DNA from 3 places in the Priestia filamentosa genome. Region 1 is predicted to be linked to each of the others. Evidence: predicted binding sites of a transcription regulator. Region 1 holds the regulator's gene; each other region holds the start of a gene.
The links. The regulator LexA, encoded in region 1, represses DNA repair genes until DNA is damaged. The targets are predictions, from matches to a motif close to CGAACATATGTTCG.

Region 2: the regulator LexA is predicted to act here: its motif matches at 1,320-1,333, upstream of B9N79_RS15765 (DNA polymerase IV).
Region 3: the regulator LexA is predicted to act here: its motif matches at 1,954-1,967, upstream of B9N79_RS20895 (Y-family DNA polymerase).

The regions. Positions count from the first base shown of each region.
Region 1 is NZ_FXAJ01000001.1:920,384-923,668, reverse strand. It holds gene B9N79_RS04845 (YneB family resolvase-like protein) at 1-421, opposite strand, end outside; gene yneA (cell division suppressor protein YneA) at 488-805, opposite strand; gene lexA (transcriptional repressor LexA) at 967-1,590, shown strand; gene B9N79_RS04830 (hypothetical protein) at 1,649-1,861, opposite strand; gene B9N79_RS04825 (LCP family protein) at 2,015-2,974, shown strand; gene B9N79_RS04820 (Gfo/Idh/MocA family protein) at 3,132-3,285, shown strand, end outside.
Region 2 is NZ_FXAJ01000003.1:435,819-439,103, forward strand. It holds gene B9N79_RS15755 (GerAB/ArcD/ProY family transporter) at 1-778, shown strand, start outside; gene B9N79_RS15760 (OsmC family protein) at 825-1,271, shown strand; gene B9N79_RS15765 (DNA polymerase IV) at 1,376-2,620, shown strand; gene B9N79_RS15770 (ABC transporter ATP-binding protein) at 2,631-3,285, opposite strand, start outside.
Region 3 is NZ_FXAJ01000007.1:120,522-123,806, forward strand. It holds gene B9N79_RS20880 (HAD family hydrolase) at 1-340, opposite strand, end outside; gene B9N79_RS20885 (cupin domain-containing protein) at 541-879, shown strand; gene B9N79_RS20890 (GNAT family N-acetyltransferase) at 996-1,577, opposite strand; gene B9N79_RS20895 (Y-family DNA polymerase) at 2,008-3,273, shown strand.

The DNA.
Region 1 (3,285 bases):
TCATTCCCCGCTTAATTTTAAAACGAACAATTTGGCGCTGATATTCTTCAACAGCAGCTAAAATATTTAAAACCATTGTGTCACTTTCAGATAAATAAAGCTCACCTTGTTCATTCAACGTGTAAACTTTAGCACCCGCTTTTTTCAGTTCATGCATAAGCGCTACTTTACTGTTGCCACGTCCAAGTCTTGTATCATCCTGTACAAGAAGCACATCTCCTTTTCCTTCTTGAAAAAGAGTAAGTGCTTCAATAATTCCATCACGTTCAACGTCATATCCACTATGACGCTCTTCAATAACTTTTATAATTTCAAAACCGTGCTTTTTAGCAAGCTCTTCTAACTCTTCCCTTTGCCTTATTAATGATGTTGTTTGACTTTCTTTTTCCGTGCTTACCCGACAATAAATAATCGCTCTCATATTTCGCCCCTACACAGTGTTTTTAATCTATTATTTCACGAAAGAAAAGAAAACAGCAAGAATCTATTACTGTGTTTTAGCAACAAGCGCATTGTTTAGTTTTTCTTTTAAAACTGGAATATAAATTTCTTCGCCTTCTTTAAGGTCTTTCTTCTCTATATTGTTCTGCTTCTCGACCCAATCTATAAAATCAACGGTTGAAAGCTGATGATTCCCTTGATACTCGTTCGCTAATCCCCAAAGCGTATCGCCTGCTTTAACGGTAACAATGGCATATTGATCAAGCTCTGGCTCTTTTGACACGTTCAATATAATAAATGAAAAAAGTGCAAGTCCTGCAAAAAATGTGACATAGTATGTAAGTGAATTAGTCCTCTTTTTCATCTTTCTCCCACCCTTAAGAATGTATGTTCGGAATATACGTTCTTATTTTATCTCTTTCATTCTTTTATTGTCAACGGATTTTTTTCGAACTTATGTTTGTATCTATGAAAAAACCATGTTATAATCCTAGTAAGATTGAGCTAGATTTGAGGTGAATCCCAATGACAAAGTTATCGAAGAGACAGCAACAGATTTTGAGTCATATAAAAGAATGTGTAAAACTTAAAGGATATCCCCCGTCAGTACGCGAAATTGGTGAAGCAGTCGGACTTGCATCAAGCTCAACGGTTCACGGGCACTTAGCTCGCCTTGAAAGCAAAGGATTAATTCGACGTGACCCTACAAAACCGCGTGCAATCGAGATTCTGGACTTAGATCAAACAAACGATGTTCAAAAAAATAATGTTATTAATGTTCCGGTTATTGGTAAAGTAACAGCAGGACAGCCTATTACAGCGATAGAGAACATTGAAGAATATTTTCCGTTACCTGATAAATATGCAGCTCCTGATGAGCACGTATTTATGCTTGAAATTGTGGGAGATAGTATGATTGAAGCTGGAATTCTAAATGGCGATATGGTAATTGTGAGACAACAGCAAACAGCGAGCAACGGCGATATTGTTGTTGCTATGACAGAAGAAAATGAAGCAACAGTAAAACGTTTCTTTAAAGAAGAAAACTATATTCGTTTACAACCTGAAAACGCGACAATGGCTCCTATTATTTTGAACAATGTTTCAATTTTAGGAAAAGTTATTGGCGTATATCGCTCGATTCATTAGAAGGCGTAAAAAATCCCTCTTTAAATAAGGAAGAGGGATTTTTTACGCTATGTAATGATCATGTACAACCTTCGCACTCGTAATAATGATCTTTTGCTTCAATAACTTTGATCAGTTTGCCAATCTTCACATCATCTTCATCTGTAAACTCAATATCTGCCACGCGCTCTAGAATTTGAGATGCTGCTTCTTCTTCACTTTGCGCAACAACGCTAAACTCTCCTTCTTTCTTTAGCGAAAGCACTTCGTATTGAAATAAATAACGATTCATTTTCTCCTCTCCTTTCCTATAAAGTATATCCTAATATACACTAGCAGAAAGAATGCGCGCAAGAAATCTGATTACGCTCTTTCTCTTATCAGATGCCAAACAAAGAAAAGTTTGATACAATGTTTGCTTAAGAGTACAAATGCTACTGGCATCATGATAGAGAAAGTGGTGAAAAGCACATTGGAAAGAACAAGAAATAGAAAAAGAAGACGTCGACCAAGATGGGGCCGCATTATTCTAGCGCTTATCCTTCTTATAGTTGTTGCTGGAGGAATTTACAGCTTTATTCAATATAAAATAGGACTCTCTGAAGCTCAGGATGGAAGTTTCGCAAAAGACGGAGAGCTTTATGACTTTAATGGTTCACTTCCTAACAACGGAAAAATGAATGTCCTTTTGCTTGGAAGTGATTCACGAGGTGAAGACCACGCTCGTACAGATTCCATCCTTATTGCACACTATGATCAAGACACAAAACAACCTAAAATCGTTTCCCTTATGAGAGACATGTATGTTGACGTTCCAGGACACGGGAAACAAAAATTAAATTCTGCCTTTGCTTTTGGCGGCCCTGAGCTTTTACGTAAAACAATTGAAGAAAACTTCGGCGTTGATATTAACTACTACGCTGTCGTAGACTTTCAAGGCTTCCCAAAAGTCGTGGATGCGATTGCTCCAGACGGTATTACTGTAACAGTTGAAGAAGAAATGTCTTCTGGTATTGGTATGACTCTTCATGAAGGAAAACAAACATTACATGGTGACAAACTTCTTGGCTATGTTCGCTTCCGCCACGATAGTTTAAGTGACTTTGGACGCGTTCAACGTCAGCAAGAAGTGCTAACAAAACTGAAAAAAGAAGCCGCAAGCATCGGCAGTGTCTTCAAACTTCCAAAATTGCTCGGTCTTACAGATCCGTATGTTGATACAAACATTGATCAAAAAACACTTCTACTCCTTGGAAAAGACTTTGCTACAGGAAGTACAAAGGAAGTTAAAACACTTCGCCTCCCTCTTGACGGTACATTTGAAAATGCCCGTGAAGACGTTGGATCTGTGTTAAGTATTGATAAAGAAGAAAATAAAAAAGCTCTACAAGAGTTTCTTAACTAAATGAAGGAAGACTCACATTTTCACAATGTGAGTCTTTTTTTATATCATTTTATCTTTTAGAACATATATTAATAAGAACATAAATAACCTCTGTTGTATTTTCTAACAAAGCTTTTTATACTTTAATGAGAGTTTCTAAAAAACAGGAGGCATGGATATGGGGGAATTTGAACGTCATAGCACCTTTTTTTCGGGTTTTCTAAACAGCCACTATTTGCGTGAAAAAGACAAACATATTTATAAAAAAGAAACACCTCTTTATAAGTTTAACATTATTGGTGCCGGGATGATTGGCCATGAGCATATTAAAG
Region 2 (3,285 bases), on a different contig from region 1:
ATTTATCATTAGTACGTTAATGATGATGACGATGGTATATGCCGTTTATAAAGGGTTTGAAGTTATTGCTAGAACAGGTGAGCTGTTTTTCGCCCTTCTTTATTTATTAGCTATACCTGGTTTTATTTTAATCATTGCGTCCGGTCTCGTTGATTTAAGTAATTTAAAACCAATTCTTGAAAATGGCTGGAAACCTGTATTGAAAACGTTAGTAACGTCAACAATCTACTTTCCGTTTAGCGAAATGGTTGTGTTTTTAATGCTTCTTCCTTATTTAAAGGATAAGTCTAAAAGTACAATAGCAGGAATTTCGGCTATTTTATTAAGCGGAATTAACTTAACGCTTACAATGGTGATTAACATATCTGTACTTGGGTTAGATCTTTTTGAGCGCTCTCAGTTTCCCTTACTCGGAACAATTCAAAGAATTGAAGTAGCTAATTTTTTAGAGCGTCTTGATGTGTTTTTTATGGTTTATCTTATTCTTGGTGGATTCTTTAAAATTAGTATTTTCTTTTACGCTGTTTTAATTGGCACTGCAGAATTATTTAAATTTAAAGACTATAAAAAGCTCACATATCCATTCGGCATTTTACTTCTCCTCCTTTCAATGTCAATTGCAAGCAGCTATCCTGAACACATTAAAGAAGGAACAGGACATAATATTATTATGATTCATATTGTGCCTCAAATGCTTCCATTGCTTCTTTTAGTTATCGCTTATATACAAAAAAAGATAAGGAAAAACAAAGAGCATAAAAGTACGCGTCTTTCGTAATGTGTGCTATAGTGACAAAGTCAAACATTTAGAAGGAGGAATTACAATGGCTAAACATCCTTTTCAATTAGAAGCCGTTTGGAATGGAGGAAGAAACAGCGACGGGCATATTGAAGCAGGGAATTTAAAGTCTTCTATTTCGATTCCAAGAGAAATGGGCGGCCCTGGAGTTGGGACAAATCCTGATGAAATGCTGCTTGGAGCAGCTGCAACGTGTTACGTGATAACACTTGCTGCTATGCTTGAGAGAGCAGATATTGGAGTAGAGAGTTTAACTCTTCATTCAGATGCTGTTGTAGATGTTACAAACAACATCTTTACATATGAAAGTATAACGCATAAGCCTGTTATTACATTAAAAGCGGAATCAACTCCTCTTCAAGTTGAGAAAGCCCATCGTCTAGCACATAAAGCAGAAGAGTCATGTATGATTTCAAGAGCTTTAGCTGGAAATGTAAAATTAGCAACAGAAGAAACTGTTCGTGTAGTTTGAAAAATGATGAGCCCTATATGGGTTCATCATTTTTTTTATATCTATTGAGGAACGTATGTTCTTTTGGTAAGATAAAGGGAAAGCGATATTAAAGGAAGATGCTCATGAAATCGATGTATCCAAAAAAGGGACGCGTTATTTTACATATTGATGCAAATGCTTTTTTCGCCTCTGTTGAAATTGCGAACAATCCATCTTTGAGAAACAAACCAGTTGCAGTAGCAGGAACGAAGCGAAGAGGAATTATTTTAACGTGCAATTATGAAGCGAGAAAATATGGAATTTATACAACAATGCCTTTGTGGGAGGCAAGGAGGAAATGTCCAGAGCTTGCTGTTTGCACACCTAACTTTTCTTTGTACCGAGAAGCATCCCTAAACCTTTTCACCTATTTATCAACGATAAGCTCGTTGCTTGAACCTGCTTCAATTGATGAAGGGTACTTAGACATTACGAACTGCCATGAGCTTGGTACGCCTGTTGAAATTGCTGAAAGAATTAGAAGAGACATTTTACAAAAATATAATTTGCCTGTTTCAATCGGAATTGCACCGAACAAATTTTTAGCAAAAACGGCTTCTGATTTTAAAAAACCGCTTGGCATTACTATTTTACGAAAAAGAGATGTTCAAAAAGAGCTGTGGCCAAAGACGGTACATGAAATGCACGGAATTGGTAAAAAAACGGCTGAGAAGCTTCACAGTATTGGTATTCAAACGATAGGAGACCTGGCTGGGGAAGAAGAGAGGAAGTTATCTTCTTTACTTGGTGTTCTAGGACCACATCTAAAAAAGCGTGCGAATGGAATAGATGAACGCCCTGTTGATCCTGATGCTGCAGCAACGGTAAAAAGCATAGGAAATTCAACAACGCTAGCCTTTAATAGTGACGATGATGACCTCCTATTAAACACGTTAAGTAGCTTGTCTCAAACGGTTAGCAAACGAATGAAATTGAGAAATACGGTAACAGATGATATCCAAATTACGATACGGTACGCCAATTTCCAAACTGTAACAAGAAGTCAGCAATTGATGAATCCAATTGAAGAAAAAGAAGAGATTTTTCAAGTTGCTTCTTCTTTGTTTGACAAACACTGGAGCGGTTCTCCTGTACGTCTTCTTGGTATAACAGCTCTTCGGGTTGAAGAAAAAGAGCAATCATTAAAACAGCTTAGCTTGTTTACATACGAGAATGAAATTCAAGACGAAGAAATTTTAGATGTTGTTGAAGATATTAATAAAGAATTTGATAAACCGCTTTTACATCGAGGGGTTCATCATATTCAAAAAGCTTCTTCTTTTGAAGAAAACTTCAAGAAAAAATATGGAGCATGGAAAAAGCGCTAAACATAATTGTTTAGCGCTTTTCTTGTTGAAGAATTTTAACGTAGGTTCTTCCGTTTTCTGTTTGAGCTTCAAGAGGAACGTTGAAAAAGGTTGATAACGTTTTAGAGGTTAAAAGCTCTTCCTTCTTTCCTTGAGCATAGACCTCTCCGTCTTTTAATAAACAGGTTTTATTAAAAACAGGTAAAATTTCTTCGATATGATGTGTTACATAAATTAAGGTTGGACCATCCTCAAGGCGTGCCAGTGTTTCAATACTTTCTAAAAATGCTTCACGTGAAAGTAAATCAAGGCCATTGCATGGCTCATCAAGAATGAGAAGCTTGGGATTTGCCATAAGAGCTCGTGCAATAAGCACCTTTTGTTTTTCCCCTTGTGAGCAGATACCATATTCTCGCGCTGCTAGACCTTTGATTCCAAGCATCTTCATAAGCTCAGCCGCTTTTTCGAAATCTGCCTTTTCTGTTTGGTCATATAATCCAATAGAAGCGAATTTCCCGCTTACAATAACTTCCTCACAGAGCACTGTTGAAGAAAATCGTTCGCTAAGAGAGGAGCTAACAATTCCAATATGCTTGCGAAGCTCTTGTAAATTAACGTGACCAAACGTTTCTCCAAGAACAGAAATGCTTCCTTTTGTTGGCCAAAGATAGCCGTTAATCATATTT
Region 3 (3,285 bases), on a different contig from region 1:
TACGCTGAGCATCATATGGGAAAAGCTCATAGTACACCTTATTTTGTCTCGCTTTTTTAATAATCTTTTCTACCAACTCAAGGGAAAGAGAATGTTTAAATACAGCCTCTCCGTCTACATATCCTGCCATACCGTTTGAGGTAATACATCCATCAACTTTAAATCCTTCTGGCACTAATTCTTCTATTTCATCAAAGGCTCTTCCTGTAGCAATAAAAACAAATATTCCTTGAGCTCGCAAGTCATCAATAATTTCTTTTGTTGCCACACTCACCTTATTATAACGATTTAAAATTGTCCCATCCATGTCTAAAAATACTGCTTTAGGTTTCAAAATCATACCTATTCCCCCTATATGTAAAAAAGTTTACCTCGCAAGTATAAGCTTTTCTATTCACAACCTCAAGAAAACCAACCAGATACTGATGAAGATTTAGAGTATTCGAGAAGGAAGTTATTGTAAAGTGAGGATTTAAAAGTTATAGTTGTAGTATTCATTTCACAGAATTATCTAATCATACTGAAGGGAAAGAAGTAAAAATGAAAATCAGTCAAAAAAATGCAGAACATTACATTTGGGGAGATCAATGCGATGGATGGCGTTTAGTAAATCAAAAGGATTTAAGTGTTATTCATGAGCGTATGCCTCCTAATACTTCTGAAGTACGCCATTATCATACAAAATCTCGCCAGTTTTTCTTTGTATTAAAGGGAACTGCTACATTAGAAATAAATGGACTATTAGAAAATATAACACCACTTGAAGGAGTAGAGGTTCCTCCTCATGTTGCCCACCAAATGATGAATCGCTCTGGTGAAGATGTTGAATTTCTTGTTATTTCTCAACCAACAAGCAAAGGAAATAGAATCCAAGTTTAATCTAAGGATACTGTTCCTATATTCCCTAATTAATGTCCAGGTAAATTCTATCACAAATTATGAGTTCTAGTATGATAGGAAGAAAAAATTTAACTTTTATATGAGTTCATATTTATTTACATATTTAGCTTACTGTCTTGCAATTTCTCAAAATCTTGCTTTAACAAAGAATACATATATAAATCATCAAATTTCCCACATGTGAACTCATATTTCCTCAATAACCCTTCTCTAATAAAACCGTTTTTTTCTATTAATTTCTGTGAAGGTATATTAGGAGGCTCTACTAAAGCTTCTACTCTTTGAAGCTTTAAATATTTAAATCCATACCTTATGACAGCCTCCAATGCCTCACTCGCAATTCCATGCCCCCAATAATCTCTACTTAATTCATAACCAATTTCAGTTCGATAATGCTCGGGAACTCTATTAAGAAAGCCGCAACTCCCAATAACTTCATCTTTTCCTTTAAGAGTAATTCCCCATCTTATTCCCGTTTGTTCATTTAGTATGGATTGGTACCAGGAAATCTCATTTAAAGCCTCATTGATGGTCTTAAAAGGTGCTAAACCGTAATATTTCATTACTTCTTCATCAGACAGATATTTTAAAATATCGTTTGCATCATCTTTTACAATTTCTCTTAATAGTAGCCTATTTGTCTCAATGAATGGAAAGTTATTAACATCTCTAGTCATATAAATTCTCCCATCTCATATTTGTTCTTATCCTCTTCATTATAAGGATTTCTAAACATCTCGCATCCTAATATATAAGTTTAACTTGTTTAATCGCCGTTAGTAAAAAGTTAAGATGTGTTGATATTTAGAATCCCCAGCTGGTTCTCTCTCTTCACATACTATAAAGAGAGATGACGAAAACATAAATAAAACAACCTAGTAATAGATAAGAAATGTCAATATTGCGTTGAATGTTACCTCTTATTAGGCTGATAATTTTAACGTATATAAGTTAGTAAACTAACAGACTCCTAACTTAAGGCTTAAAAAATGGTTATTTTATACTTGATTTTAATGATTATGGAATATACTCCACTTTTAATATATTGATAAAAGAACATTTGTTCCTATATAATAGAACAAACGTTCTTTTTAAGGGGTTGTTTTCATGGATTACAAGCAGCTTCCAAACAGAGTCATTATGTGTATTGATATGAAGTCCTTTTTTGCTTCTGTTTCTTGCGTAATACGACGGTTAGATCCTTTAAAAACAAAACTTGCTGTTGTAGGAGATACAAAACGGTCAGGATCTATTGTGTTAGCCTCTACGCCGTTATTAAAAAAAGAAGGAATTCAAACAGGTTGCCGCCACCTCGATATTCCGAAAAGGAAGGATATTTATGTTGTAAATCCTTCTATGGAACGATATGTTAAAGCTTCCAATTATATTTCAAGTCTAATCTTACAATATGTTGCTCCTGAAGATTTCCATGCATATAGTATTGATGAGTTATTTATTGATGCCACAGCTTCTTTGCATCTATTTGCTCGAACACCAGACGAATTAGCTCATAAAATAATACATGAGATTTATCAAAAGACGCGGCTTGTAGCCACAATTGGAATTGGTCCAAATCTCTTACTTGCTAAAATTAGTTTAGATCATGAAGCAAAGCATAACTCAGCAGGAGTTGCTTATTGGAGATATGAAGATATTCCTTTTAAGTTATGGTCCATTCATCCAATGAAGAATTTTTGGGGAATTTCATCTGCTACAGAAAAACGCTTAAACAGGTTGGGCATTTATACGATCAAAGAACTAGCCCTATCTCCTAAAGAAATGTTAAAAAAAGAATTCGGTGTCCTAGGGGAAGAACTCCATCAGCATGCTAATGGAGTTGATTATAGTCGTATCTCAGAAATATACATTCCTCGTTCTCGTTCATTTGGGAAGAGTCAAATTTTATTTCGCAATTATACAAACCGAAAAGAAATTGAATTATTGCTATTAGAGCTATTAGATAATATATGCTTTCGCTTACGAATGCATCAAGTAGTCGCTCAAACGGTTCATTTATACATTGGTTATAGCATACAAAGGGGTAGAGGATTTTCAAGACAAAAGAAAATGGTAAGAGCCTCTAACTTAAGCCAAGATATTTCCCCCTATTGTTTAACAATCTTACATACATATGACAACGGAATGCCTATCCGCTCTATTGGCATTTCATTATCAAATACAAGCATTCAACAAGAAGAGCAAATGAGCTTGTTTGAGGATAGCAATCAGCGCGAAAAAGCGTATGCATTAGCCAAAACGATTGATGAGATTCGTCTTCGTTATGGGAAGAATAGTCTTCTGCGCGCTTCAAGCTCTCTCGATTATTCAACCGTTCGCTACCGAAATAGCTTAATGGGAGGACATAAAGCATAAGCGCGAGACGTT